Linked DNA regions of Sphaerotilus montanus. The protein of the gene in region 2 interacts with the protein of the main gene of each other region in a pairwise test. Links are inferred from orthologs where the notes say so. Each region holds a gene or a part of one and is shown on either strand. Other genes may lie near its edges. The genes, in order: ndk, BDD16_RS06905 and BDD16_RS02230.

Evidence for each region.
Region 1: the proteins of BDD16_RS06905 (region 2) and ndk interact in binary tests that used the Escherichia coli proteins (3 or more experiments, as listed by UniProt). The link is inferred for Sphaerotilus montanus from one-to-one orthologs.
Region 3: the proteins of BDD16_RS06905 (region 2) and BDD16_RS02230 interact in binary tests that used the Escherichia coli proteins (3 or more experiments, as listed by UniProt). The link is inferred for Sphaerotilus montanus from one-to-one orthologs.

The regions. Positions count from the first base shown.
Region 1 is NZ_JACCFH010000001.1:3,746,459-3,755,918, reverse strand. Bases 4,193-6,977 are described here. They hold ndk (nucleoside-diphosphate kinase), read right to left. Parts: upstream 5,906-6,977; coding sequence 5,480-5,905; downstream 4,193-5,479. Other genes in these bases: rluB (23S rRNA pseudouridine(2605) synthase RluB), read right to left, coding at 6,002-6,977; rlmN (dual-specificity RNA methyltransferase RlmN), read right to left, coding at 4,287-5,453; pilW (type IV pilus biogenesis/stability protein PilW), read right to left, coding at 4,193-4,271. In the rest of the region: hisS (histidine--tRNA ligase), read right to left, coding at 1-1,072; ispG (flavodoxin-dependent (E)-4-hydroxy-3-methylbut-2-enyl-diphosphate synthase), read right to left, coding at 1,107-2,390; BDD16_RS17075 (helix-turn-helix domain-containing protein), read right to left, coding at 2,399-3,367; more of pilW, read right to left, coding at 3,360-4,192; more of rluB, read right to left, coding at 6,978-8,116; BDD16_RS17045 (IS5 family transposase), read right to left, coding at 8,476-9,460. UniProt on the Escherichia coli protein: Major role in the synthesis of nucleoside triphosphates other than ATP. The ATP gamma phosphate is transferred to the NDP beta phosphate via a ping-pong mechanism, using a phosphorylated active-site intermediate.
Region 2 is NZ_JACCFH010000001.1:1,534,751-1,544,424, forward strand. Bases 2,677-5,675 are described here. They hold BDD16_RS06905 (uracil-DNA glycosylase), read right to left. Parts: upstream 4,541-5,675; coding sequence 3,812-4,540; downstream 2,677-3,811. Other genes in these bases: tuf (elongation factor Tu), read right to left, coding at 2,677-3,257; trpC (indole-3-glycerol phosphate synthase TrpC), read right to left, coding at 4,540-5,352; trpD (anthranilate phosphoribosyltransferase), read right to left, coding at 5,349-5,675. Outside these bases: rplA (50S ribosomal protein L1), read right to left, coding at 1-283; rplK (50S ribosomal protein L11), read right to left, coding at 286-720; transcription termination/antitermination protein NusG, read right to left, coding at 825-1,391; preprotein translocase subunit SecE, read right to left, coding at 1,427-1,810; more of tuf, read right to left, coding at 2,067-2,676; more of trpD, read right to left, coding at 5,676-6,383; BDD16_RS06920 (anthranilate synthase component II), read right to left, coding at 6,377-6,946; trpE (anthranilate synthase component I), read right to left, coding at 6,972-8,459; BDD16_RS06930 (TRAP transporter TatT component family protein), read left to right, coding at 8,808-9,569; BDD16_RS06935 (TRAP transporter substrate-binding protein), read left to right, coding at 9,622-9,674. UniProt on the Escherichia coli protein: Excises uracil residues from the DNA which can arise as a result of misincorporation of dUMP residues by DNA polymerase or due to deamination of cytosine.
Region 3 is NZ_JACCFH010000001.1:532,561-542,144, reverse strand. The notes cover bases 4,220-7,128. They hold BDD16_RS02230 (class I SAM-dependent DNA methyltransferase), read right to left. Parts: upstream 6,449-7,128; coding sequence 4,991-6,448; downstream 4,220-4,990. Other genes in these bases: hsdR (type I restriction-modification system endonuclease), read right to left, coding at 6,556-7,128; BDD16_RS23245 (restriction endonuclease subunit S), read right to left, coding at 4,220-4,994. Outside these bases: BDD16_RS02255 (ATP-binding protein), read right to left, coding at 1-428; BDD16_RS02250 (SIR2 family protein), read right to left, coding at 425-1,558; BDD16_RS02245 (hypothetical protein), read right to left, coding at 1,715-2,515; BDD16_RS02240 (DUF5655 domain-containing protein), read right to left, coding at 2,650-3,648; more of BDD16_RS23245, read right to left, coding at 3,645-4,219; more of hsdR, read right to left, coding at 7,129-9,584. UniProt on the Escherichia coli protein: The subtype gamma methyltransferase (M) subunit of a type I restriction enzyme. The M and S subunits together form a methyltransferase (MTase) that methylates A-2 on the top and A-3 on the bottom strand of the sequence 5'-AACN(6)GTGC-3'.

The DNA.
Region 1 (9,460 bases), 2.2 Mb from region 2 along the record:
CGACCTTCAGGCCCAGCGCACGCAGCGCCTCGGCCGTGACGGTCGCCGGAGCGAGCGCGGCAGCGTCAGGCACGATGGCGTAAGCGTCCGGCACCTGCACCGGCACCTTGACGCCACTGTCCTCCAGCAACGCCAGCACCCGCTCGATGCCCAGGCCCCAGCCCACGGCTGGCGCCGGCTTGCCGCCGATCTGCTCGATCAGGCCGTCGTAGCGACCGCCGCCGCAGACCGTGCCCTGTGCGCCGAGGCGGTCGGTGACCCACTCGAACACGGTCAGGTTGTAGTAGTCCATGCCGCGCACCAGGCGTGGGTTGATGCGGTAGGGCTGGCCGACCGCATCCAGCACAGCGCGCACGGCGTCGAAGTGCTTCAGCGACGCCTCGCCGAGGAAATCCATCAGCTTCGGCGCGGCTTCGACCACCGCCTGCATCGCCGGGTTCTTCGTGTCGAGGATGCGCAGCGGGTTGCTGTGCAGGCGACGCTTCGCTTCCTCATCCAGCACGTCGGCGTGGGCTTCGAAGTGGGCGATCAGCGCGGTGCGGTGCGCCTTGCGCTCGTCGGGCTGGCCCAGGCTGTTGATCTCCAGCCGCACGTCGGTCAGGCCCAGGTCGCGCCACAGGCTGCGCGCCATCAGGATCACCTCGGCGTCCACGTCCGGTCCGCCGTAACCCAGCGCCTCGACGCCGACCTGGTGGAACTGGCGGTAGCGGCCCTTCTGCGGGCGTTCGTGGCGGAACATCGGGCCGATGTAGAACAGCCGCTTCGGGCCTTCGTACAGCAGGTTGTGCTGCACCACGGCGCGCACGACCCCCGCCGTGCCTTCCGGGCGCAACGTGAGCAGATCGCCATTCATCTTGTCTTCAAAGGAGTACATCTCCTTCTCGACGATGTCCGTCACCTCGCCTAGGCCACGCACGAACAGCGGCGTCGGCTCGACGATCGGGGTGCGGATGTTGGCGTAGCCGTAGCGGCGCATCAGGGCGCGCACGCTGTCCTCGAACCACTCCCACCGCGCCGAATCCGGCGGCAGCAGGTCGTTCATGCCTTTGACGGCTTGGAGTTTTTCGCTCATCAGGAAAATTCAGGAATTCGGAGAACTCGGGAGTTCAGGAAACGGCCGTCTTCTGGCCAAAGCGCCGCTCGATGTACTGCTCGACCACGGCCTGGAACTCGCTGGCAATGCCCTCGCCGCGCAGCGTCATGGCCTTCTCGCCATCGATGTAGACGGGAGCCGCCGGGGCTTCGCCGGTGCCGGGCAGGCTGATGCCGATGTCGGCGTGCTTGCTCTCGCCGGGGCCGTTGACGATGCAGCCCATCACGGCCACCTTCATCGTCTCGACGCCCGGGTACTTGACGCGCCAGACCGGCATCTGCGCGCGCAGGAAGTGGTCGATCTGCTGGGTCAGTTCCTGGAAGGTGGTGCTCGTCGTGCGGCCGCAGCCGGGACACGCCGTCACGCTCGGCACGAAGGTGCGCAGACCCAGCGACTGCAGGATCTCCAGCGCGACGGTCACTTCCTGCGTGCGCGCCTCGCCTGGCGCGGGCGTCAGGCTGACGCGGATGGTGTCGCCGATGCCCTGCTGCAGCAGGATGCCCAGCGCCGCGGCCGAGGCGACCGTGCCCTTGGTGCCCATGCCGGCTTCGGTCAGGCCGAGGTGCAGCGGATGGTCACAGCGCTTCGACAGCTCGCGGTAGACCGCCACCAGATCCTGCACGCCACTGACCTTGCAGCTGATCAGCACCTGGCCCGGGTCCATGCCCAGCTCGACCGCGTAACCCGCCGAGTCGAGCGCCGACTGGATCAGGGCTTCGTACATCACCTGACGGCCTTCCCACGGCTGCGCGCGGCGGGCGTTGGTGTCCATCAGGCTGGCGAGCAGTTCCTGGTCCAGGCTGCCCCAGTTGACGCCGATGCGCACCGGCTTGTCGTGGCGCAGCGCGGCCTCGATCATCATGCCGAACTGGCGGTCGCGCTTGTCGCCCTTGCCGACATTGCCCGGGTTGATGCGGTACTTGGACAGCGCCGCCGCCATCGCCGGGTACTCGGTGAGCAGGCGGTGGCCGTTGTAGTGGAAGTCGCCGATCAGCGGCACGTCGATCTGCATGCGGTCGAGCTGGTCGCGGATGTGCGGCACGGCCTCGGCGGCTTCGGGCGTGTTGACCGTGATGCGGACCATCTCCGAGCCGGCCAGCGCCAGCTCCTTCACCTGGATGGCGGTGCCGATGACGTCCACCGTGTCGGTGTTGGTCATCGACTGCACGCGCACCGGCGCATCGCCGCCGACCGTCACGACACGGTCGCCCCAGACCACACGGGCCTGCAGGCTGCGACGCGCGGCAGGTTCGCCCAGCGGAATCGGTTGTTCGGAGGTCGTCAGGGGAGCGTGCATGGTCGGACTCACTTCAGAACGGCGTTGGCGATGTTGCCGCGGGTGAACGGGGCCAGGCTGAACGGCTCGCCACGCACGGTCACCTGGGTGACGCTGGCGATGCCCACCTTCATGCGCATCGGCATGGCGCCATCCAGGCCGATCACCTCGCCCGGCAGCACCGTGCGCGACAGCAGCACGGCGCCCGCCGCATCACGCACCTCGACCCAGGACTCGCCCGTCGTGCGCAGCACCACCGTGCCCGCCGCGGCCGGCGGCGCGCTGGCACCGACAGGCGCCGTGTCGGTGGGTGCCGAGTGCACGGTCTCGGACACCGGAGGGGCCAAGGGCGCGGATGCAGCCGGCGTCACGGGCGTCAACGGAACCGCAGGCACCACCACGGCGGTCGGCGCGGACACCAGCACCCCATCCGACGGCGCCGCAGTGCCACCACTGGCCGCCCCCGACGATGACACGGACGAGGGCACATCGGACACGGCGCTGGCACTGCCCGCGGGGGCATCCGCCGCAGGCCAGCCCAGGCCGCCAAACACCGAACGCATCGGCGGAGCGAACCAGAAGGCCAGTGCGGCCAGCAGCAGCAGCGCCGGCACCAGATAGGCGGGCTTGAGCCATTCCGGCTGCCCTGCTCCGCCGCGGCCGAAGGTATTGCCGCTCACGCCTTCGCGGTACGGCGTCTGCAGCCCGCGGGACACGTTCTCGAGCTGCTGCGGCGGCGTTCCGGACATCGGCAGCACAGCCAGGACCTTGGTGGAGTCCAGACCCAGCTGGCGGGCGTAGGACTGCGCCAGACTGCGCACGAAGGCCAGTCCCGGCAACTCGTCATAGCGATCGGCCTCCAGCGCCACCAGCCGGCGCTCGGGCACCTTCAGCAACTGTGCCAATGCATCGATTTCCAGCCCACGTGCCTCGCGGGCGGCGCGCAGCATGGCGCCGGCCGAGAGGGAGCCAGCTGGCAGCGGTGTCACTTCACTCATCGAACTGTCCTTGGTCATAGGCCGCTGCCTCCCGTGATTTCGGGAATCGTGCACGCAGCAATGACCCCAATTCTTCCACGGACGAGGTGAGGTTTCGTCGGTGCTGGATGCGAATCGCCAGCCACAGCGTTTCAGGGCTCACCAGCTCAGGGGTCTGGTTGAGCCGCTGGATGTAAAGAAATGCACGTTCCAGATCACCTCGGCGCTTCAGGACGTCCGCCAGATTGAACACGGTGGCCGGATTGCCCGGGTCCTGGTCGAAGCTGCGCTGCAGGATGATCTGGGCCGCCTGCAGCTCACCGGCCCGGGCCTCGCAGATGCCGGCAGCGAGCAGCGTGCGCGCCGATTCGCGGTACTGCGGCACCGCCATCGCCGCTTCGAACTGCTGGCGCGCCGGCACGAAGCGGCGCTGCTGGCAGAGGAACCAGCCGTAGTTGTGCAGGGTGTCGGCATCGGCGGGGCGGACCCGCAGGGCCGAGCGAAAACTCTCCTCCGCCAGCTCGTACTCCCCCATGTTGGCGTAGATGAGCCCGCGCAGGCCCAGGGCAGGCACATGACCCGGATCGACGGTCAGCGCGCGCTTGACCTCGTCCAGCGCGGTCACGTACTGCCCCTGGCCGAAATAGGCCGCGGCCAGTTCGGTGCGGATGCGCGCACGCCTGGCCGAGTCGGACTCGTCCGATTCGGTGACCAGATCGCGTCGGCCACCGGTGGCAGCATTCGCGGCAGCCGAACCGCTGGAGTTCGTCGGGCGGGGTGCGTTGATACTGGTGGGACTCGCCTCCCCCATCGGCACCGGCAAGGCCGGCCCGGACACGCAGCCAGCCAGCAGCACCGCAGCCAGCAGCAGACTGCCACACCGGCCGGTGCGGCGCTCGAACCAGCGCAGTGGGGTCATCGTCATCCTGGGGAAGATCGCTCAGTTCGGCGCAGCCGGGGGTGCGCTGCGCACGATGCGGATCGGCGCACGCACCATGCGCTCGTGCGCCCGGGTGCGGTCCTGCACCTCGCCAGCGAGCTGGCCGCAGGCGGCGTCGATGTCATCACCACGGGTCTTGCGCACCGTCGTGACCAGCCCCCCCTCCAGGAGCACCTTGGCGAAGGCCTGCACGCGGGCATTGTCCGAACGCTTCAGGCCCGACGCCGGGAAGGGGTTGAACGGAATCAGGTTGAACTTGCAGGGCAGCCGACCGACCGGTCCCTTCGGCCCGACCAGCGCCAGCAGCGCCCTCGCCTGCTCGTCGCTGTCGTTGACACCGTCGAGCATGCAGTATTCGAACGTGATGAAGTCGCGCGGCGCCGTGTCCAGGTAGCGCTTGCACGCGGCCAGCAGATCGGCCAGCGGGTACTTGCGGTTCAGCGGCACGAGCTCGTTGCGCAGCGCGTCGTCGGGCGCGTGCAACGACACGGCCAGCGCCACCGGCAGGTCGTCGCGCAGCCGGTCCATGAACGGCACGACGCCGGAAGTCGAGACCGTCACGCGCCGGCGCGACAGGCCGTAGCCATGGTCGTCGAGCATCACGCGCAGCGCCGGCACGAGCGCGCCGTAGTTCTGCAGCGGCTCGCCCATGCCCATCATCACGACGTTGGTGATCACGCGCTCGCCAGCGGGACGGTTCAGGTCGCGGCGCAGCGTGTGTTCGGCATACCAGAGCTGCGCGAGGATCTCGCCCGTGCTCAGGTTGCGGGAAAAGCCCTGGTGGCCGGTGGAGCAGAAACGGCATCCCACCGCACAACCCGCCTGCGACGAGATGCACAGCGTTCCGCGGCCTTCCTCGGGGATGAAGACGCTCTCGACGGCATCGCCGGCGCCCACATCGAACAGCCACTTGACTGTGCCGTCGGCGGAGCGGTGTTCGGAAAGGATCGCCAGCGGACGGATGACCGACCCGCTGGCGAGTTTGGCGCGCAGCGACTTGGCCAGATCACTCATCTGGTCGAAGTCGCGCGCACCGCGCTGGTGGATCCACCGGAACAGCTGGACGGCGCGAAAGCGCTTCTCGCCCAGGCGCTCGCAATGCGCAGCCAGCCCGTCGAGGTCAAAGTCGAGCAGGTTGACAGCGTCGAGGGCAGCGTCGGTGGTCATGTCTTCAGCGCGGGTTCAGCAGCCGATCAGCGGCTGTAGACGTTCATGCCGGGGAAGAAGAAGGCGATCTCGACGGCGGCCGTTTCGGCAGCGTCGGAGCCGTGCACGGCGTTGGCGTCGATCGAGTCGGCGAAATCGGCGCGGATGGTGCCGGCTTCAGCCTTCTTCGGATCGGTGGCGCCCATCAGCTCGCGGTTCTTCAGGATGGCGTTCTCGCCTTCCAGGCACTGGATCATCACCGGGCCGGAGATCATGAAGTTCACCAGGTCGTTGAAGAACGGGCGGGCCTTGTGGACGCCATAGAACGCTTCAGCGTCGGCACGCGACAGCTGCACCAGCTTGGCAGCGGCGATCTTCAGGCCGGCGCCTTCGAAACGGGCGTAGATCTGGCCGATGACGTTCTTGGCGACGGCGTCGGGCTTGATGATGGACAGGGTGCGTTCGATGGCCATGGAATGGTTTCCTTGAAACAGGGAGGACAAAGTCGGTCGAATGGGGGTCGAAGCCGGGGAAAACCCGGCATTCTAGCGTTGAAGCGTGTCAGGCCATCAGCGCCGACGGCCGCCGCGGCCCTTGTTGTTACCGCCGCCAGGGCGGGTGAAGTAGGCCTCGGCACCGATGTAGCCGACCGAGGTCTCCATCGGGTCCGGCTGGCGCGGCTCGCCCTTGCGGTTGCCACCTCCGCTGCCCGGCGTCGGCTCCTCGGTCGGCCGGCCGAAGCCGGTCGTGATGCGCTTGGAGCCGGACACGAAGCGCTTGTCGAAGGTCTGCTCCAGCGGATTCGGGATGTGCAGCGGGTCATCGCCCTCGTTGCGCGGACTGCGGCCACCGCCCTGCCCGCCGCCCTGGTTGCCGTAGCCGCCACCACCTTGCGGCGGTCCATCCTGCCGCGGGCCACGCGGCGGACGGTTCTGCTGACCTTGCGGGGCATTGCCCGGGCCGTTCGGACGCCCGCCCTGGCGGTCACCGCGGTCCTGGCCACGGTCACCTCCGTGCTGCGCACCCTTGCCACGCGGCGCCTGCGGATCGCGCTCGGCACGCGGCTCGCCAGCTCCGCGTCCACCGCGGTCATTGGCACGCAGCTCGCCACCACGGTCCGGGCGGTCCTGGCCACGGCCCTTCTGGGGCCGGGCACCACGCGGGCCATCGTTCGGCACCGGCACCACGCGGGCGGGCTGGTCGGGATTGGCAAGAGCACGGATCGTGCGCACGTCCTGGTCGTCCAGTTCCACCCAGACACCGCGCTTGAGACCACGCGGCAGCACCACGGTGCCGTATCGGATGCGGATCAGCCGGCTCACCGCCAGACCCACCTTGTCGAACAGCTTGCGCACTTCGCGGTTGCGGCCTTCGGTGATGACAACGCGGTACCAGCGGTTGATGCCTTCGCCGCCACCGTCCTCGATCGACTTGAAGGCCGCCTTCTGGCCCTCGATGTCCACGCCGTCCAGCAGACGCGCACGCTGCTCGGTCGCCAGGGAACCCAGCACGCGCACGGCGTACTCGCGTTCCACGCCGAAGCGCGGGTGCATCAGCTGGTTCGCCAGATCACCGGAGTTGGTGAACAGCAGCAGGCCTTCGGTGTTGATGTCCAGGCGACCCACCGACAGCCACTTGCCGGTGTGCAGGCGCGGCAGACGGCGGAACACGGTCGGTCGACCTTCAGGATCGTGGTGCGTGACCACTTCGCCGACTTCCTTGTGATACGCCAGCACGCGGGCCGGCGGCGGCGCGATGCGCACCTTGATCGGGCGGCCGGCGATGCGGATCTGGTCGCCCTGGGCGATGCGCATGCCGATGTGCGCCGCTTCACCGTTGACGGACACCTGACCGTCCTGGATCAGCTGCTCCATCTCGCGGCGCGAGCCGATGCCGGCCTGGGCCAGCACCTTGTGCAGCTTGGGCGCCTCGGGCTCGGGACGCAGCACGCGCTTGCCCGGATCGACCAGTTCATCGTCCGCGTCGGGAGTGACTTCGGCGTCGTAGTCGCCCGAGATCACCTCGGCGAACAGCGTGCCGGCATCGACAGGGTCATCGTCACCGCCGCTGACCACGATCACCTCGAACTCTTCCTCGCTGTCAGCCACCGACCCGGCAGCAGCCTGCGCACCGGAAATCGCGGCACCGCCCTCCTCGCGCGGACCACGGCGCTCCTTGCGGCGCTGGCGATCACGGTCGCGCCGGCGACCACCGGCTTCTTCACCCACCGGTGCCGCAGCGCCCGTTTCCGGCGCAGCGTCCGGGGCCGACTCTGCCGCCACCGGCACCACCACCACCGGTTCAGCGACCGGCTCCACGCTCGGAGCGACGTCCGTCGAAGCGATTGCCGGCTCGGCGACCACGTCCTTCTTGCGGCTGCGCGGCGCCCGCGCAGGGCGCGTGGCCGGCACCGCGACGTCAGCGGCCTCGACCACCGCCGGAGCGACGTCCTGGGCCACCGCCTCGCCCGCAGGCTCGACCGACACAACCGCCGCCACCGGCTTGCGGGGCGCACGCGGCTTCTTGGCGACAGGCGCCGCTGCGGGCGCCTCGGTCGTGCCCACGTCCACGGCCACGACGTCCGCAGCCACCTTGCGGGGCGCACGGCGCTTCTTCGGGGCCTCGGGGGTCTCTGCAGCGGCGTCGGCGCCAGTCTGGTCAGCGGTATCTTGATGTTCGTTCATGCGTTCGGCCTCAGGCCTCGGAGAGAGATGACGATGCGCCATCGGGTCCCGAGGGCACAGGGTTGGTGTCGACGACCAGGTCGGACCCGATCGCCTCCAGGGATGGCAGTTGATCCAGGGATTTCAATCCCAGATCGTCCAGAAATTGTCGGGTCGTCGCATACAGCGCGGGACGCCCTGGGCCCTCGCGGTGCCCGATCACCTCGATCCAGCCACGCTCTTCGGGGCACTTCTAGAAACCGGCCCTGCAGCCCTGAACCTGGTCTGAGCCTGCACAAATCCAGCTCAGACGAGCAGTGGATGACGGCGGCGAGCCCCTGTCCCCGCCGCCGCGGTGCCCCGCGACGGGGTTTTTCCCCTCACGCGGGCTGTGCGGACGGACCTGCGCTCTTGACCAGCCACACCAGCCTGCGCGCGTTGTAGGCCGCGCACTGCAGCGTGATCGCCAGCGCATTGCGCGCCAGCGTCATCGCCCGCACGCACTTGCCGCCCTGCTGGCTCAGCGCCGCGAACACGTGCTCGACCCGCGCCCGCGTGCGGTTGATCGTCTTGTTGCGCTGCTTGAGTCGAACCTTGGCCGTCTGCCCTGGCTTGGCGCGACGCGCGATGCCGTCGGCCAGTCCGTGCTGCTGCAGCGTCTGACGGTTGGCCGCGCTGTCGTAGCCCCGGTCGGCCAGCAGCCGCTTGCGCGTGTTCGCCACCTGCAGCACGTCGGGCAGTTGCTGTCCGTCGTCGGCGTTGGCCGCCGTGATCTTCATCTGGCGGATCAGCTTGTAGCGTGCGTCCACGTTGCCGTGCAGCTTGTAGCCGTAGTACGACTTGCCGTGCTTTTGCGTCCAGCGCGCGTCCCGGTCGGTGTGCGCCAGGCGCTTCTTGCTCCAGCCCTCGGGCGCCTCCCCCTTGTTCAGCGCATCGCGCTCCCGGGCGTTGGCCTGCGTGATCGGCGCCTGCACGATGCTGGCGTCCACGATCTGCCCGCCCCTCGGGATGAAGCCGTGCCGCTGCAACTGCTGGCTCAACGCCTCGAAAATCGCCCGGCCTCCCAGCCCGCCTTCGGCCAGCCGCTGCCGGAAGTTCCACAGCGTGCGTGCGTCCGGAATGTTCAGCGCGCCGTCCAGCCGGCAGAACCGCTGGAAGCTCATCCTGTCCAGCACCTGGTGCTCGCACTGCTCGTCCGACAGGTTGTACAGCCCTTGCAGGAACACCATGCGCACCAGCGCCTCGGTCGGGTACGGCGGGCGTCCGCCCTTGCTGCGGTCAGCGCGAGGGCAGGCCTTGTCCACCGCCGCGGCCATCGCTGCGAAGTCGATCAGTTCGTCCATCGCCGCCAGCGTCTGTACGTAG
Region 2 (9,674 bases):
CCACGTCCGCGCCAGCAGCACGGGCTTCGTCCGCCTTGGCGCCTTGCGTGAACACGGCCACGCGCTTGGTCTTGCCGGTGCCGTTGGGCATCACGACAGCGCCACGCACCACCTGGTCCGACTTCTTGGCGTCCACGCCGAGTTGCACGGCCACGTCGATGGATTCATCGAACTTGGCGCTCGCGCATTCCTTCAGCAGGCCCAGTGCGTCATCGATCGGATACAGCTTGGTCGTCTCGATCTTGCCTTGCAGCGCCTTTTGACGCTTCGTCAGCTTTGCCATGATCAGACCCCTTCCACGTTGATGCCCATCGAGCGAGCCGAACCCGCGATGGTCTTGACAGCGGCGTCCAGATTGGCGGCCGTCAGATCCTTGACCTTGATCTTCGCGATCTCTTCCAGCTGCGCACGGGTCAGCTTGCCGACCTTCTCGACGTGCGGGCGGGCCGAACCACGTTCGATCTTGGCAGCCTTCTTCAGGAGGGCCGTTGCCGGCGGGCTCTTGATGACGAAGGTGAACGACTTGTCGGCGAAGGCGGTGATGACCACCGGCAGCTTCATGCCGATCTCGAAGCCCTGCTGCGTCTGTGCGTTGAACGCCTTGCAGAACTCCATGATGTTCAGACCGCGCTGACCGAGAGCGGGACCGATCGGGGGCGAAGGATTGGCCTTGCCTGCCGGAACTTGCAGCTTGATGAAGCCGACGATTTTCTTTGCCATGATGGCTCCTCGAGTTCAAGCGCCTGCCACTGGAGCAGGCTCCTCGTCATGTGAGATATGCGGGCACACCATGCACCCGCCACCCGGTCCGACGCCGTGAAGCGTCAGACTTTCTCGACCTGGTGAAAGTCGAGTTCCACTGGGGTCGCACGACCGAAGATCGTGACGGACACCCGCATCTTGTTCTTGTCGTAATTGACGTCTTCGATGGCACCGTTGAAGTCGGTGAACGGACCATCCTTGACCCGAACGACTTCGCCGACCACCCATTCCACCTTCGGACGGGGCTTTTCGGTGCCCTCCTGCATCTGGGTCACGATCTTCATGACCTCGTCTTCCGAGATCGGCGACGGGCGATTCTTCGCGCCGCCGACGAAGCCGGTGACCTTGCTCGTGTTCTTGACCAGGTGCCAGGACTCGTCGTCCATCACCATCTCGACCAGCACATAGCCGGGGAAGAAACGACGCTCGGTGACCGACTTCTTGCCGTTCTTCATCTCGACCACTTCTTCGGTCGGAACCAGGATGCGGCCGAACTTCGCCTGCATGCCGGAACGGTCAATGCGCTCGCGCAGATTGCGCTCCACGGCTTTTTCCATGCCCGAATAGGCATGCACCACATACCAGCGCATCGGCACGGCAGCGGGAGAAGTGGACTGGATATCGCTCATCTTGAAACCTTGCTTGTACAGCGTCACACCCGCGATCAACGCTTCCAGCCGAGGATCAGGTCATACAGGACCCATTCGAGGGTCTTGTCGGTCATCCACAGGAACAGCGCCATGACCACGACGAAGGCGAAGACGTAGCCCGTCATCTGCCCGGCTTCCTTGCGGGTCGGCCAGACAACCTTGTAGAACTCCTTGACCGACTCGCGGCCATAGGCGATCAGTTCCTTGCCGGGCTCAGAACCGAAGAACGCTGCCACCGCCGCGCCCAGCAGCAGCAGCAAGGCCGCCCACTGCGCGTAGGGCCCCTGTGCGGAGAGCAGATAGAACGCCACCAAGCCGCCAAGCAGCAGCAGACCCGCAGCAATCAGCCGGGTCTTGTCAGCATTGGTGGAAACAGTTTCGACTTGCGGAGCGGTCATCACATTCACTTCGTTCGGGGTGGGCGTATCGCAGCCATTGCACTGCGCGCCATCGTCGAACCCCACAAGCGGGAAAGCCCGCCAGGGCGTCGACACGTCCCGCGGGCTGCCGGTCAGGCAACAAATCTCGATGGCTTTTCAGCGATCGGATTTGGCAGGGGCAGAGGGAATCGAACCCCCAACCTTCGGTTTTGGAGACCGACGCTCTGCCAATTGAGCTATGCCCCTGCGGTCTGACTGGTAAAACTGATTTGACTCAGGCGATGATCTTGGCGACGACGCCGGCGCCGACGGTACGACCGCCTTCACGGATGGCGAAGCGCAGACCTTCTTCCATGGCGATCGGGGCGATCAGCTTGACGGTGATCGACACGTTGTCGCCCGGCATGACCATTTCCTTGCCTTCCGGCAGGGAGATCGAGCCGGTCACGTCCGTCGTGCGGAAGTAGAACTGCGGGCGGTAGTTGGCGAAGAACGGCGTGTGGCGGCCGCCTTCGTCCTTCGACAGCACGTAGATCTCGCCCGTGAAGTCCGTGTGCGGCTTGATCGAGCCCGGCTTGCACAGCACTTGGCCGCGCTGCACGTCTTCGCGCTTGGTGCCGCGCAGCAGGATGCCGACGTTGTCGCCTGCTTGACCCTGGTCCAGCAGCTTGCGGAACATTTCCACGCCGGTGCAGGTGGTCAGCTGCGTGTCCTTCAGGCCCACGACTTCGATCGGCTCGCCGACCTTGATGATGCCGCGTTCGATACGGCCGGTCACCACGGTGCCGCGACCCGAGATCGAGAACACGTCTTCCACGGGCATCAGGAAGGCACCGTCCACCAGGCGCTTCGGCTCGGGGATGTAGGTGTCCAGCGCATCCGCCAGCTTCATGATGGCTTGCTCGCCCAGCGGGCCGGTGTCGCCTTCGAGGGCCAGCTTGGCCGAGCCCTTGATGATCGGGGTGTCGTCGCCGGGGAAGTCGTACTTGGACAGCAGCTCGCGCACTTCCATTTCGACCAGTTCCAGCAGCTCCTCGTCGTCCACCATGTCGGCCTTGTTCAGGAAGACGATGATGTAGGGCACGCCCACCTGACGCGACAGCAGGATGTGCTCGCGGGTCTGGGGCATCGGGCCGTCAGCGGCCGAGCACACCAGGATCGCGCCGTCCATCTGGGCGGCGCCGGTGATCATGTTCTTGACGTAGTCGGCGTGTCCCGGGCAGTCGACGTGCGCGTAGTGACGGTTCTCCGTCTCGTACTCGACGTGCGCGGTGTTGATGGTGATGCCGCGGGCCTTTTCTTCCGGTGCCGCGTCGATCTGGTCATACGCCTTGGCGGTGCCGCCAAACTTCTTCGACAGCACGGTCGTGATCGCTGCGGTCAGCGTCGTCTTGCCGTGGTCCACGTGACCGATGGTGCCGACGTTGACGTGCGGCTTGCTACGGACAAACTTTTCCTTTGACATGATCTCGCGCTCCCGAGGGCGTTCACTACAACGGATTGGACAGACGATGCATGAAAGTGGTGCCCATGACGCGGATCGAACGCGTGACCTCTCCCTTACCAAGGGAGTGCTCTACCACTGAGCCACATGGGCATCGACACGGGTCTGGGCGCATGAATCAGACGCACAGACCGGTATCGACACAGTCAACACCACAACAATTTCAGGCTTTTAACCTGACGACACTGCAAGACACTGGAGCGGGAAACGGGAATCGAACCCGTGTCATTAGCTTGGAAGGCTAAGGTTCTACCATTAAACTACTCCCGCCCGATCAAGCCCACAGACTTTATTGCTTTGCAGCAAACCACTCTGTCGCTTCCATGCTGTTCGCTGGTGGAGGAGGCTGGATTCGAACCAGCGTACGCTTTCGCGGGCAGATTTACAGTCTGCTGCCTTTAACCACTCGGCCACCCCTCCTGGGCGAGCCATAGACTTTAACAAAGCTATTTTTTTGCTGCAAGCACTTTCTGCGGTTTTTTCTTTGGTGCCTGTTGAACGGGTCGGTTCAGACCTCAATCCGACCCGTCCAGCCGCCAGTCGATCGGTGCACTGCCTTGAGCGGCCAGCCAGGCGTTCGCCGTGCTGAATGGGCGGCTGCCGACAAACGGCACCGGTGGACGGCGTGCTGCCAGCGGCGACGGGTGGTTCGATACAAGGATCCGGTTCGCGCCCCCGGCCTGCTCGATGCGCGGCCCCTTGGCCTGCGCATGGGCGCCCCACAGCAGGAACACCTTCGGATGCGGCTGCGCGGCGACCCGGTCGATCAGCGCATCGGTCAGCGCCTCCCAGCCCAGTTTGGCGTGGCTGGCCGGCTGGTCGCGCTCGACAGTGAGGCTGGTGTTGAGCAGCAGCACGCCCTGCCCCGCCCACGCCCGCAGGCTCCCGGACACCGGCAAGGCCAGCCCGAGGTCCGCCACCAGCTCCTGCCGGATGTTGCGCAGGCTCGGCGGGATCTTCACCCCGTCGGCGACCGAGAACGCCAGCCCCTCGGCCTCGCCCGGCCCGTGGTACGGATCCTGGCCCAGGACCACCACCCGCACCTGCTGCGGCGTCAGCGTCTCCAGCGCCCGCAGCGGCCGCGCCGGGTAGACCTCGGCCCCGGCCGCCACCCGGGCGTCGATCGTACGGCACAGCGCCGCGCCGCGCGGACTGGCCACAAACGCCGCGACCAGATCGTCCCAGCCCGGCGCCACGTCCGACAGCGCCTCGGCCAGCGGGCGCGTCAAGCGGTTGTCGACCATCAGCGGAACAGCGCCGCCAGCGCCACACCCGGATCGGCGGCGCGCATGAACGCCTCACCGACGAGGAAGGCATGCACATCCGCTGCCCGCATCTGCGCCACGTCCTGCGGCCCGAGGATGCCGGACTCGGTCACCAGCAGCCGGTCCGCCGGCACCGCGTCCAGCAGCCCCAGCGTGGTATCCAGCGTCACGTCGAAGGTGCGCAGGTCGCGGTTGTTGATGCCGACCAGCGACGTCTTCAGCCGCAGCGCCCGCTGCAGTTCCTCGCCGTCGTGGACCTCGACCAGCACGCTCATCCGGTGCGCCAGCGCCACCGCCTCCAGATCGGCCATCTGCGCATCGTCCAGACACGCCGCGATCAGCAGGATGCAGTCCGCACCCATCGCGCGCGCTTCGTGGACCTGGTACTCGTCGACCATGAAGTCCTTGCGCAGCACCGGCAGCGCGCACGCGGCCCGCGCCTCCAGCAGGTACTCGACCGCGCCCTGGAAGTACTGCACGTCCGTCAGCACGCTCAGGCACGCGGCGCCATGGCGCTCGTAGGTCTGCGCGATCTCGGCGGGATGGAAGTCCGGGCGGATCACGCCCTTGCTCGGACTGGCCTTCTTGATCTCGGCGATCACGGCGGGCTGCGCCGCGGCGATCTTCGTGCGCAGCGCGGCCTCGAAATCGCGCACGTCGGTGCGGCTCTCCGCCTCCTCGCGCAGGGAGGACAGCGAGCGCCGCGCACGGGCCGCGGCCACCTCCTCGTGCTTGGTGACGACGATGCGGGCGAGGATGTCGGGGACACCGGGGGGAAGGGGTCGGCTCATGCTGCGGCGAGTTCCTGGGAACGGGTGACGAACTGCTGGAGGCGTGCGGCGGCCTGGCCATTGGCGAGCACCTCGCGGGCCAGCTCGATGCCTTCGGTCATGGTCGAGGCGACATTGGCGGCATAGAGCGCCACGCCGGCGTTCAGCATCACGATGTCGCGCGCGGGGCCGGGCGCGTTGTCCAGCACCGCCTGCAGCAGCGCGCGCGACTCCGCGGGCGTCTCCACCTTCAGCGAGCGGTTGCTGGCCATCGTCAGGCCGAAGTCCTCGGGGTGAACCTCGTACTCGCGGATCTCGCCGTCGCGCAGCTCGCCCACCAGCGTGCCGGCGCCCAGCGAGACCTCGTCCATGCCATCCCGGCCGTAGACGACCAGCGCGTGCTCGGCGCCCAGGCGCTGCAGCGCACGCACCTGGATGCCCACCAGATCGGGGTGGAACACGCCCATCAGGATGTTCGGCGCCTCGGCCGGGTTGGTCAGCGGGCCGAGGATGTTGAAGATGGTCCGCACGCCGAGTTCGCGCCGCACCGGGCCGACGTTTTTCATCGCCGGGTGGTGGTTGGGGGCGAACATGAAGCCGATGCCGGTGTCGGCGATGCACTGCGCCACCGCCTGCGGCGACAGCGTCATCGGCACGCCCAGCGCTTCGAGCACGTCGGCGCTGCCGGACTTGCTGGAGACGCCGCGGTTGCCGTGCTTGCTGACCCGTGCGCCCGCGGCAGCGGCGACGAACATCGAGCAGGTCGAGATGTTGAACGTGTGCGAGCCATCGCCACCGGTGCCGACGATGTCCACGAGGTGCGTGCGGTCGGTGACGTTGACCTTGACCGCGAACTCGCGCATCACCTGCGCGGCGGCGGTGATCTCGCCGATGGTTTCCTTCTTGACGCGCAGGCCGACCAGCAGCGCCGACATCATCACCGGCGACATGGTGCCGCCCATGATGCGGCGCATCAGCGTCAGCATCTCGTCGTGGAAGATCTCGCGGTGGTCGATGACGCGGGCCAGGGCTTCGTGGTCGGTGATCAGCATGTGGACTCCAGGAAATTCTTCAGCATGGCGTGGCCGTGCTCGCTGAGGATGGATTCGGGGTGGAACTGCACGCCTTCGATCGCCAGCGTGCGGTGGCGCACGCCCATGATCTCGCCGTCCGCGCTGGTGGCGGTGACGATCAGGTCGGCGGGCAAGGTGGCGCGCTCGATGGCCAGCGAGTGGTAGCGCACGATGTCGAACTGACGCGGCAGGCCGGCGAAGACGCCCTGCTGGTCGGTCGTGATGGTGTCGAGCTTGCCGTGCATCTGCACCTGCGCCCGCACGATGTTCCCGCCGAGGGCCGCACCGATGCTCTGGTGGCCCAGGCACACGCCGAGGATGGGCAGCTTGCCAGCGAAGTGGCGGATCGCCTCGATGCAGATGCCCGCCTCCGCGGGCGAGCACGGCCCCGGTGACAGGACCAGGCGGTCGGGTTGCATCGCCTCGATCTCGGCGATGGTGATTTCGTCATTGCGGTGGACCCGCACGTCCTCGCCCAGCTCGGCGAAGTACTGCACGAGGTTGAACGTGAACGAGTCGTAGTTGTCGATCATCAGCAGCATGTTCGTTCTCCTTCGGGACGCGGGGTCAGAAGCCTTCTTCGACCAGCTCGGCCGCGCGGATCACCGCGCGCATCTTCACCTCGGTCTCCTTCCACTCCATCTCGGGCACCGAGTCGGCGACGATGCCGGCCCCCGCCTGCACATAGAGCGTCTGGTCCTTGACCACCCCCGTGCGGATGGCGATCGCCACGTCCATGTCCCCCGCGAAGCTCAGGTAGCCGCAGGCGCCGCCGTAGATGCCGCGCTCGCTGATCTCCAGCTGGTCGATGATCTCCATCGCGTGGATCTTGGGCGCGCCGCTCAGCGTGCCCGCCGGAAAGCTAGCGCGCAGCACGTCCAGGCTGCTCATGCCGTCCTTCAGCACGCCCTCGACGTTGCTGACGATGTGCATGACGTGCGAGTAGCGCTCGATGCCGAAGGCCTCGGTGACCTTGACGGTGCCGGTCTTGGCGATGCGGCCGATGTCGTTGCGCGCCAGGTCGATCAGCATCAGGTGCTCGGCGCGCTCCTTCGGGTCGGCGAGCAGGTCGACCTCGTGCTGGGCGTCCTGGTCGGGCGTGGCACCACGTGGCTTGGTGCCGGCGATCGGGCGGATGGTGACGATCTTCTCGGGCTTGCCGTCCACCGTGCGCGCTTCCTGACGCACCAGGATCTCGGGCGACGAACCGACGATCTGGAAGCCGCCCATGTCGTAGTAGTACATGTACGGCGACGGGTTGAGCGACCGCAGCGCGCGGTAGAGCGACAGCGGGTTCTCGGTGTAGCGCTTCTTCAGGCGCTGGCCGATGACGATCTGCATGCAGTCGCCGGCCGCGATGAACTCCTTGGCCTTGAGGACGGCAGCCTCGAAGTCGGCCTTGGCGTATTCGCGCTCGACCGGGTGCGACTGGCCGCGTTTCACCTGCGGCGCGGTGACGCTGTAGCGGAGCTGGTCGCCGAGCTGGGTCAGGCGCTTCTGGGCGGTGAAGTAGGCCTCGGGCTGGCGCGGGTCGGCGTAGACGATCAGGTAGAGGCGGCCCGACAGGTTGTCGATCACCGCCAGTTCCTCGGTCTGCAGGAGCTGGATCTCGGGTGTGCCGATGCCGCCGGGCAGGCGGGTGTCGGCGAGCTTCTTCTCGATGTAGCGCACCGTGTCGTAGCCGAAGTAGCCGGCCAGCCCGCCGCAGAAGCGTGGCAAGCCCGGCCGCAGCGCCACCTTGAAGCGCTGCTGGTACGCCTCGATGAAGTCGAGCGGGTTGCCCTCGTGGCGCTCGACCACCTTGCCGTCGGTGACGACCTCGGTGACGCCGAGCGAGCAGCGCAGGAAGGTGCGCGCCGGCAGACCGATGAAGGAGTAGCGCCCGAAGCGCTCGCCGCCGACGACGGACTCCAGCAGGAAGCTGTAGGGCTTGCCGCCGGCGAGCTTCAGGTAGAGGGACAGCGGCGTCTCCAGGTCGGCAAACGCCTCGCTGACGAGCGGGATGCGGTTGTAGCCCTGTTCGGCCAGGCTCTTGAATTCGAGTTCGGTGATCACGGTGTGCGCTCCAGACGGCCCACCGGCATGCTCGCGTGTTGGTCTTGTCGTGACGACTGCAGGGACTCGCGTGCGTGCCGCGGGCCTGGTTGATCTTGATCGGGGGACTCGGCGCGGTGCAGGGAACACGCGCGGCGACAGACATCAGCAGATCGGGTCAGGCGTCGGCTTCAGCGACGCCAGGGCCAGGCTCCCCGGTCTTGCGACCCGGCGGCGTGGCCGATGCTGTGTTTGCGCGGGATGAACATGATGCGGCGCAGTGTAGCAGCGACCCCACGCACTGCGTCAAGCCCGCTGAGGCGCCGGGGCGTCACGCCACTTTCACAGGCGACCCCTAGATTCCAGCCCATGTTCCCGAACCGAAGCCGCATGGTCGGCCTGTGCATGGCCGTGCTGCTCGGCTGGCTGCTGGGTGGATGTTCGACGCTGGGATCGCCAGCGCTCGCCGAATCCGTCGCCAGCGGCTACACCCGGTATGCCTATGCGTTCGTGTCCTTCGAAGCCGACCGGCTCGACGCCACCGACGCCCGCACCGCCCAGTCGCTGCGCCAGCGTGCGGCGCGCCTCTACGCCAGCGCCTGGCAGCACGCCCGCGCGGCGCTGGAGGCCGATCAGCCCGGTTTCATGGCCGCGTTGTCCCAGCCGGACCCGGCCCGCTGGCCGTCGCTGCGTCCAGACCAGGTCGGGCTGGCGTACTGGGGCGCTGCCGCCTGGGCGGGTCAGATCTCGCTGTCCAAGGACGACCCGGAAGTTGTCGCCGACCTGCCGCTGAGCATCCGGCTGGCTGAACGGGCCTATGCCACCGCTCCCGAATACGGCGATGGCGCGCTCGCCAGCTTGATGGGCACGCTGGAAGCGGCCCGTCCCGGTGGCTCACCCACCCGCGCCCTGGTCTTCTTCGACCAGGCACTGCAGCTCGGGAAGGGTCGCGAGGCCGGTGCGCCGCTCGCCAAGGCGGAAGGCTGGGCCCAGCCGGCGGGCGACAAGGCGGCCTTCGCGGCGCTGCTCGACGAGGTGCTGGCCATCAGCACCCGGCATCCCTCGCTCGCCAATGACGCGGCGCGGCGCCGTGCGCAGTGGCTGCTCGACCAGATCGACGACCTGTTCTGACCACCCTGCCCTGACGACCGACGACTGACGCTCTGCCACCTGCCTGCACAAGATGACCCCTGATTCGAGACTGCGCCGCCACTGCCTGCTGACGCCCCTGGCGCT
Region 3 (9,584 bases), 1.0 Mb from region 2 along the record:
GGCAGGTTTATTGGTATATTTTCCTTAAGCATGGAGCCGATGGAAAAATAACTCTTCCCTTCGGCCCCATATATCTTGCCTACCATTGGCTCACTGAGTAGAGATGCCTTGTCCCTAATCATGGGCATGTACTTTACGCCCTCATAGAACTTGTCGTCTACGACATACCCGATGGGGCGGACATCCACCTTTCGGACATAGATTGTTTTCTCGGCTTCCGCCTCTAACTTCTTCTCATCAAGGTATTCACCTTCAACAAGGCAAACTATGTCAATGAAGCCGCGCTGGATAATAACATGCTCTCTGATGGAAACACCCCTGTATTTCACTCCTTGGTAGAAAATCGTTTCTTGGCTGGAGTCTTCAAAGATGCGAAGAGAGATGCGAATGCCTGAGACCGCGATAACTTCACCTACAACAATGCTCATAGATCGTCCTCGGGTGGAAGATAAATTTCAGGCTTAATGGAAAATACATATTTGTTAAAGTTGGTGAAATCCATCTTCACTCCGGCAGGTGGACCGATTACCTTGACATTCTTCCATTGCTTAAATTTTTCCTTCATTGCTTTAGCACCGTCTTGGCTATAGCAGCAAACAAATGTCTGAAGTTGTGGATTTGAAAGTGAGCGTTGCACAAGCTTCAGAATATGCTCATCCGCAAATGAAAATCCGAAGGTTATAAGAATTGAATTGGGCTTCTCAAGTTCATAACTCAAGAGCCTGAGCATCTGGTAGTAGTGTTCTTCAAAGACGGTTTCGTGAAACTTCCATTTCGTGGGATTCACAATCGGAAGCTTGACGTACTCGCTCCAGAATTCATCCATCTGCTGACGACTGAATGACACGACTGGTGTATTTAAGGTAGTTCCGCCCTTCTTGCTCAGGTAGTCAGAGAATTCCTTAATCTTACCAGCGGTTGTGGCATTGAGCAGGCATGTAAAATTATTGCGATAATTGACCTCAATCTTTTCACCGCTCCTTGACCAATATACAGAGCCGTGAAGGTGGATAACATTAAGTTGGGGTATACCATAATTGGCGCGCTCAAATATCCCCGTATTACATTGAAAGGTATTGAAATTTTTAGCATGCAAATGCCTCCTGTGAAAACCTGAAGTACCATCGTTCACAATAAAATCATATGATCCCTTCATGAGAAGGCTGTCGGCGATGTGGGCCAGGCACCCATCATAGTTTGTCGTAAAGACATTAACCTTCCGATTTAAATCTTTTCTTCTCTCCAATAATCCAAGTAGAGTTGTTAAAAAAACTTCGTAATTCACAAGATTGGCTAAGCCCTTTGCATCCACCACCGCAGATGGTGAGAACCGCTGCACGGGGAAGATGCACGTGTTGTAGTAGTGCATGAATAGAGCAGTACGCTTCTCATCATTATTTTCGAACTTAGTGGCGAGCGTTTCAATAGTTTCCCAGTCACCCTTCTCATCCTTTATTTCCAATGCCAATGTCGGAAAAAGGTTAGCTGAAGCACCTGAGCCAACTAAAATATTGATATTCTTGTTGTATATGTCCAGCACCTCTATTGACTCAAACATATTTACTCCTTTTTTGGCTTATTCTCAGAATATGAACCCAGCATTGCCGCACAAAGTGATTGAGTCGAGCGCCAATAATTCACATGGCACCATTAGTCTTCATCGAGAATTTTCGGCCTTTCGCCAGACAGCGGAAATTCGCTGATACAGCGTCGATTAGACTTCTACCCCAATCTTAGTATCAATGTGGCGAAGTATGACCGACATGCGAAGCGCGACCACAACACCGAATTTGTTGTCGCCCTCCAGAACAACACCTATTACTTTTTGATCTTCAATTAAAACCGGAGATTTTTGGAGGCCCGCATATATTAATGGCCCACCACTGAAACCATGGTGACCAATTGTATTAACCTCTTCGCCCGCGCTATCAATTGATCGCTGCTCTCGGGTAATTGCAACGTGTGTCTGAGGAGACATTCCTCGTGCATTGAAATACTCATTCGGCATAATTTCAATATTTAAATATTGAGCCCTAGTCGGCGCAAGGCGCCGATTTCGTCGGTTATCGGGAGAAATTTTTTTATTCTTCGAAGCTGGAAAGCCAATCATTATTAGCATCCGCATTCCAGACGCCGGTGATTTGACATCCTCAAGCTGACCCGCAGCTATACAGGGTAAATTTTTTTTCTCGTCGACAGTCAGTTCGTGCCATGCAAAATCAAACGGATCTTCTTCGCGAGGATTGCTCCCAGGAATAGCTACGTGCCATTCGCCTGCGATTCCAATGAGACTCTCCCCTGCAGGGGACGCGAAGAACAGAGTTCCATTTTTTGTATGATCGACAACATGCGCAGCAGTAACCAAGAATCTTCGATTTTTGTATTCAAATGCAAAGCAAGTACCTATGTGGACAGGATCGCCATAATCTGCAATTAGGTAAATTGGGAAAATCGCAGGCGCAAAGTTATTTAGTGCATTTTGTTGGATGATATTTATTAACTCAGGTGATTTCATTCTTTTTTCCAATCCGACCTACCGAAGGTAGGTGCTAGCAGTGTTAGCATCTTCTCAACTTTATTTATTGACCAAGCGGTCCGGGGGGCGAAAGACCGCTTCTTGCCGAAAGCTGGCATGGCACTCTGCTTGGGTCAGTCCGACATATTGAGCACGTTCCCCGTTGGTTGAGCGACTACAACCGCCCGCCCCTCATACGCCCGCAGAATCAGCCCCTTGACCGCATCTAGGTCAGCCGTGACCGCCAGCGAAAGCTCCAGATCACCGGTACCCCAATGCCCCTGCTGGCTGACGTCACGCGCGTTGGGCGGCAGCGGATCCAACTGGTCAGGCGACAGATGCAGGTAAAGCAGCAAGCGGCTCTTCTGCGGCACGACAGTGGCGAAGTTCTTCAGGCGTTTGTAGGCCACATAGAGCTTGAGTTCCTTGCGCTGGACATCGTCGCCGAGCGACAGGACGTAGCCTTCCAGCGAGGTCAGCAGCTCCAGCAGTGGCGCCGACAAGGTGGTCAGCCACTCTGCGTAGCTCTTGTCGGTACCGGTGGTGACCTTGGCCGGTGGCACGGCCGCATCCTTGTCGGGCGCGGTCTTGCTGCTGACCTTGGCGGGCTTCTTGATCGGCGCGGCGGTCCCTGGCGCGTTGGCCTGCTCCAGCAGCAACAGCTCTTCGCCGAAACGGCGGTAGCGGATCAGCTCGATGTTGCGGTTGATCTGCTGGACGGCGTGGCTATCGTACTTGGTGAAGTCGGCGGCGATGCAGACCAGCCGTGGGGCGGTCCAGTCGATCTGTTCGGCGGCGGCGCTGCCCAGGGTCTTCATCACCAGCAGCTCGAACTCGGCTTTGTGGTCCATAAGCCAGTCGAGGTAGAACAGGCCCTGGTTGATGACGTTCTCGCCGAGGGAGCGCTTGTATTCGAGGATGACCGGGCAGTGGTTTTCGTCGAGGCCGAGGGTGTCGATGCGGCCGGCGTGGGTGCGGCCAGTGGCGTACTCGGTGGCGAGGAAACGGATGCGCAGCAGCGGGCCGAGGTTGCTCTCGATCAGCGTCTGCAAGGGCTTTTCGAGGTCGGATGCCTCGCCCTGCAGCTCGGTGGCCTGGCCGGCTTGCAGGCGGAAGAGCTTGATGTCGCTCATGACGTGGTGTCGGCGGTGGCGCTGCGGCGGCCTCGCTTGGCCTTGGGGGCGGCGTCGCGGCTGGTGGCCAGGCGCTTGAGCAACTCGGCCGCCGGTTCGTCGTTCGGATCCTGCGGCACCAGTTCGCCCCGGAATGCCTTGGCCAGCAGCGCGGGGGTTAGGCGGTCGGCAGCGGTCTGAGCGGTCTTCAGACGGGCTTCGAGGCGATCGGCGAAGGCGAACAGGGTTTCGACGCGGCGGACGATTTCGGTTTGTTCAGCAATGCCTGGCATATTCAACGGGAACTCCTTAACCTTGGAGAGATTTAAGTTCGGTTGATTCCCCCCTTCGGCTAGCACCCGCATTTCAAGATAGTTCGCCTGCAACGCCAGCTTGACGTATTTAACCAAGGCTTTCTTTGGATCGACAACAACCGCTGCACATGCTTGGTTAATCGTCGCCGGAATCCCGAGTTCACTCACTTGTCCGCGAGTTTTGCCCTCTCCGTACATCGCGACAAGAAGCGTTCCAGCAGGATAAATTTTTAAGCGATGATCTGTGATAGCTTGCTGAGTAACGTACTCATCGCATGAGAGGATCAACTCTTGGCTAGTTGCACCGCTGGTAATCCACGGCACACCTGTGAGGGAAAAATAATCTGTGTTAGATCTAAGTGGCGTTGAGCCCGTCCCAACATGGGAAACTGACTCTACTTTAGTCGTCATCCAATCCGTTCGGCCATTTCCATCTTCCCAATCCTCCGTCAACCGCCCTGAAGTCGCCGCCGCCAGCACCGATTGCCGGAAGCGCTTGAGCAAGGGCACGACGCGGGCGAGGCGGTCGCGGCAGGCGTCCACGCGGGTGAGGACGGTGTCGAGTTTTTCGGCGATGCGGGTTTGTTCGGGTTGGGGTGCAATCGCAATCTGCGTTTCACGGATCTGCTTCAACACCAAGCGTTTTATTGCCGTGCCGGTCATCTCACCAGTCATGGATTTGTACGCGATCGGGCTATTTAGCCAATGCTTCAAATATGAAGAGTTGAGAATGCCAGGAATTGGTTTCAACAACGCCACACTCGACAGCATTGAAAATGGCTCTCGCAACGTATTAAGCGCCGCTATCCCAGTGGTCACACCATCCTTGATGTAAAGAACATCACCGTACTCGGCCGGGCAACGTGAATATATCTCGTTGTGCGTCGCCTCATCAACGTAGGTGATATTTGAAATATCTAGACCCCATCGCCGAATATTCTTGGCAGTCACATACTTGTACGCACCAGTAGAGAGATTGACCGGGGAATGATGGGTACCGTCTGTGATGAGCGTGCAAACATCAGCGAGCTTGGCAGAGGTCCAGTTTTTCACGCTGAAATCTCCTCACCCAGCTCCGCCAAGATCGCTTCGAGTTCTTCGAGCGCCCCGTTCAGCTCGTCCATCGCCTCCCGCGCCAGCACGGCCGGCTCCGGCAGGTCGGCGGCATCCTCGGCGTTGTCGTCCTTCAGCCAACTGATGTCCAGGCTGTCGCCACGCGCCCGCACCTCCTCGCGGCTGAACCGACGCCAGCGCCCCGACTCACCCTGGTCCGTGCGTGGACTGAAGCCGTTGCAGTCCTCACCGAACACCGCCTCGAACTCGGCGAAGTGCGCCCGCGTCAGCGGCGTGCGCTTGCCGAACTTGGGCGCGTTCGCCCGCATGTCGTAGACCCAGACCTCGTCCGTGCTGCCCGTGGCCGCCTGCCCGATCTTGTGGAAAAACAGCACGTTGGTCTTCACGCCCTGCGCGTAGAAGATCCCCGTCGGCAGCCGCAGGATCGTGTGCAGCCGGCACTTGTCCATCAGGTCGCGCCGGATCTCCGCCCCTACCCCCGCCTCGAAGAGCACGTTGTCCGGCAGCACCACCGCCGCCCGCCCGTCGTCCTTCAGGTGCCGCACGATGTGCTGCACGAACGCGAGCTGCTTGTTGCTGGTCTGGTAGGTCAGGTCATCGCGCGTCGGCCCGCCGCCGCCCTTGGCCGTGCCGAACGGCGGGTTGCTCAGGATGATGTCGCTCCTGGGCAAGCCCGCCCCCGCACTGCCCAGCGTGTTGCCCAGGTGAACCACCCCAGCGTCATCGCCCTCCATGCCGTGCAGCAGGCAGTTCATCAACGCCAGCCGCCGCGTGCCCGACACCAGCTCCATGCCAAGGAAGGCCCGGTTACGCTGGAACGCCCGCTCGCGCTCGTTCAGGTCGAAGTAGTCGTCGGTGTGCTCGCGCATGTAGCGGTCGGCCGCGATCAGGAAACCCGCCGTGCCCGCCGCCGGATCCTGGATCGTCTCGCCCGGCTGCGGCTGCATCAGGTGGACGATGCTGTCGATCAGCGGCCGGGGGGTGAAATACTGGCCCGCGCCGCTCTTGGTCTCGCTGGCGTTCTTCTCCAGCAGCCCTTCGTACAGATCGCCCAGCCCGTCCTTGGCCGCGCTGAACCAGTCGATGCCTTCCAGGCTCTTGATGAGCTGCTCCAGGTGCCGCGCCTCCTTCAGCCGGGTCTGCGCGTCGGCGTAGATCGCGGCGATCAGCGGATCAGTGCTCTGGCTCAACTGCAGCAGCGCGCTGCGGTAGTGGTTCAGCAGGTTCAGCCCGCTCAGGCCCAGCAGCGTCTTCCAGCGCGCGAACTCCGGCAGCTTGTGCGCCTGCAGCACGCCGTTGTCCGCGTTCTCCTGCTCCATCTTGATGAACAGCAGCAGCACCAGCTCGGTCACGTAGTCGCTGTAGTTGATGCCGTCGTCGCGCAGCACGTCGCAGAGGTTCCACAGCTTCTGGACGATGTCGTTCTGGGTCATGGGGGTCGATTCGGTTCTAGAGGGTCAGGAAATGCGCAATTCGGGATTGTCGGTCAGCCCCTGCGCTGGACCGGACTGGCCAGCGTCAGACGGATGGGCCCGCGGTTTCAGGCCGCCTGAGGCCAGAGATGCTCGGCCAGCGCGTCCATCACCTGCGTCAAGCCGCCACCAAGCTGGCGGTCCAGCCCGCGCTGCCCACCTTGCTCGGCAAAGGCGCGGTTGACGAAGGTCGCGTCGATCACGACCTCGTGCGTGAGCTGCTTGGCCAGCCGCTCCAGCCACTTGCGCTGCACCGGCGTCCAGGTGCGCAGGCCGTAGACCCGCTGCATGGCCTGCGCGACCCGCTGCTCGAAGGGCAGCAGCGCCTCCCCCAGCGCGGCCTGCCGGATGTAGCCGACGATGCTGGCGGCGATCTCCACCTGGCTGCGGTTACGCCACGCCGACTTCAGTTGCGCCTCGCTGTAGCCGTGAGTGTCCAGCAGCAGCCGAACCTCGCGCAGTTGCTCGCGGGTCAGGTCCTTCGGCCGGTTGACCACCACCGCCAGTGCCACCGACTGGTTGACCTGCTCCCGCACGAAGCGACTGAAGCTGTCCAGATAGTCCTCCGGCTTGGCGTAGGCGCCCCAGCTCTGCTCCCGCGCGACCAGCTCGTCGGCGTGGTCGGACAGGATCGGACCGTAGGCCGAGCCTATCAGCACGCGCACCTCGGTGAGCTGGTTCAGAAGACCGGCGTGCTGGCCCAGGAACTCGGCCGCGGGCTGTGGCCCCAGGCTGTGCAGATGCTGGTGCAGCTTCTCCGGCGGCACGCCCCATTGCTGCTCCAGCGCATCCAGCCGGGCCTTGAGCCTGGCGCCCTTCTCGGTCGGCTGCTCGGCCTGGTGGCGGGCGGTGCGCAGCACGCGCATGAGCTTCTGGCCGAGCTGGTCGAGCACGTCATGCGCATGGCTGCGCTCGGGTTGGCTGCCAGGCAGCGCCAGGCTGGCCGGGTTGCGCAGCTCGTCGACCAGTTGCGCCAGCGTGACGTTCGGATCCTTCACCAGCGGTTGCATGGTGTTGACCGGGTCCAGCGCCGCGTAGAGATCGACCGGGTCGTAGATGCGGAACACGGTCTTGCCGATGTCGTCACAGCGCCGCGTGGCCCGGCCGATCATCTGCTCGTACAGGATGCGGCTCTTCACCCGCCGCATGAACACCAGATGGCAGATGGCCGGCACGTCGATCCCGGTGGTCAGCAGATCGACGGTGATGGCGATGCTGGGCAGCGCGTCGTTCTTGTAGCGGCGGATGAGCTGCTCGACCTTGTCGCTCGCACCTGTGATCTTGCGCACCGCGGCCTCGTTGTAGTCGTCCTGGTAGACGGCCCGGAACGCCTCGTCGAGCAGCCGCTTGACCATGTCGGCGTGCGCATCGGTGGCGCAGAAGATCAGTGTTTTCTCGGCGCTGAAGGGGTCGATCTCCTGGGCAAGCTGTTCGCAGATGACGCGGTTGAAGTTCTCGCTGATCACCTTGCGGTTGAAGCTCTCGATCTGGAAGTCGAGTTCATCGTCGAGTTCGGCGGCCTCGATCTCGCCCGTGTCCAGGTGCAGCACCTCGACCTGTTCGCCCTTGTCGAAGTGGATGCCCTTCTGGCTCAGCAGGGTCTGGTAGCGGATCGGCGGCTCGTGGTCGATCAGCCAGTCTTCGGCCACGGCCTCGCGGTAGGAGTAGGTGAAGATCGGCTTGCCGAAGATCTCGGTCGTGTGGCGCGCCGGGGTGGCGGTCAGGCCGATGCGCACGGCGTCGAAGTAGTCGAGCACGCGCCGGTAGCTCGACAGGTACTGGGCGTGGTCGCGCAGGGCCAGCTCGCCCTCGGTCATCTCCTGGTCGAGCGTGTAGCCGCGGTGGGCCTCGTCCACGATCAGGCAGTCGTAGGTATCGACCGGGGGCGGGTTGTCGCTGCCGAACAGCCGCTTGACCATCGCCTGCACGGTGGCGACCTGGACACGGGTTTCCGCCTCGGCCGCCATGTCGCCCAGTTCGGCGATGTTGTAGATCTTGCTGAGAGGCTGGTTCGATTCCAGCGGGGCTTCGTTGAAGGCGTCCTGGGCCTGCTGTCCCAGCGCGGTGCGGTCCACGAGGAAGAGGATGCGCTTGAAGCGCTCGGCCTTGAGCAGGCGGTAGACCAGCCCGATGATCGTGCGGGTCTTGCCGGTACCGGTGGCCATCGCCAGCAGGCAGTTGCGGCGGTGGTCGGCCAGCGCCGCTTCGACGGCGCCGATGGCGCGCACCTGGTAGTCGCGCAGTTGCAGGTAGCCGTAGGGCTCGGCCTGCAGGCGCGTTTCCGCCTCCTCCCGGCTGCGCTGCAGCAGATCGAGCAGCCCTTGAGGCGAATGGAAGCCGGGGAGTGAGCGGGCCGTGTTCGACGGTGCCCGCACGTCGCGGAACCAGGTGCCGCTGACCTCGGCCAACTGCTTGACCTGGGGCCGGCCGTTGCTCGAATAGACGAAGGGGATGTGAAAGTGCGCGCCCTGACCGTCCGGCCAGGGCTCGGTGCGGCCTTCCTGCTGCCAGGCGGTCGGCTGATGTGCCTCGGGCGTGTGGCTGCGGGCGTAGCGTTCGGCCTGCCCAATCTTGCCGGCGACCTGGATGTTCTGGCGCTTGGCCTCGACCACGGCGATCGGCGTCAGGCCGGCGAACAGGAGGTAGTCGGCTGATTGCCGGCCACCCATGGGCCATTCCGCAATCGCCTTGTACCGGCCGCGCTCCGGTCGGGCGCCGCTGGCGTGGGTGAGTCGGGTGGTGTCGGCGTCCCAGCCCGCTTCGATCAACTGCAGATCGATGACGAGCCGAGTGGTGGCCTCGTCCATCTGCAGATGGGTGGCGGCTTCGGCGGCGCGGCGGGAATAGCCGGCCAGGGTCTCGCCGCCGACGGACTGCGTGGTGCGCTGTGACTGGGCGCTCAGGCGGGACTCGAATTCCGCTTGCAGTGCGGCATAGCGCTGGCTGGCTTCCTCGGCGAGCTGCTGGTAGACGGCGTTCTCTTCCTGGGCGTGGCGCGCCATGGCGCGTTCCTGCTCGGACTGGGCTTCGAGGAGTCGGGTGAGCTGCGCCTGCTGGGTCTGTGCGGTCTGGGCATCGGACAACTCGCCGCGCAGTT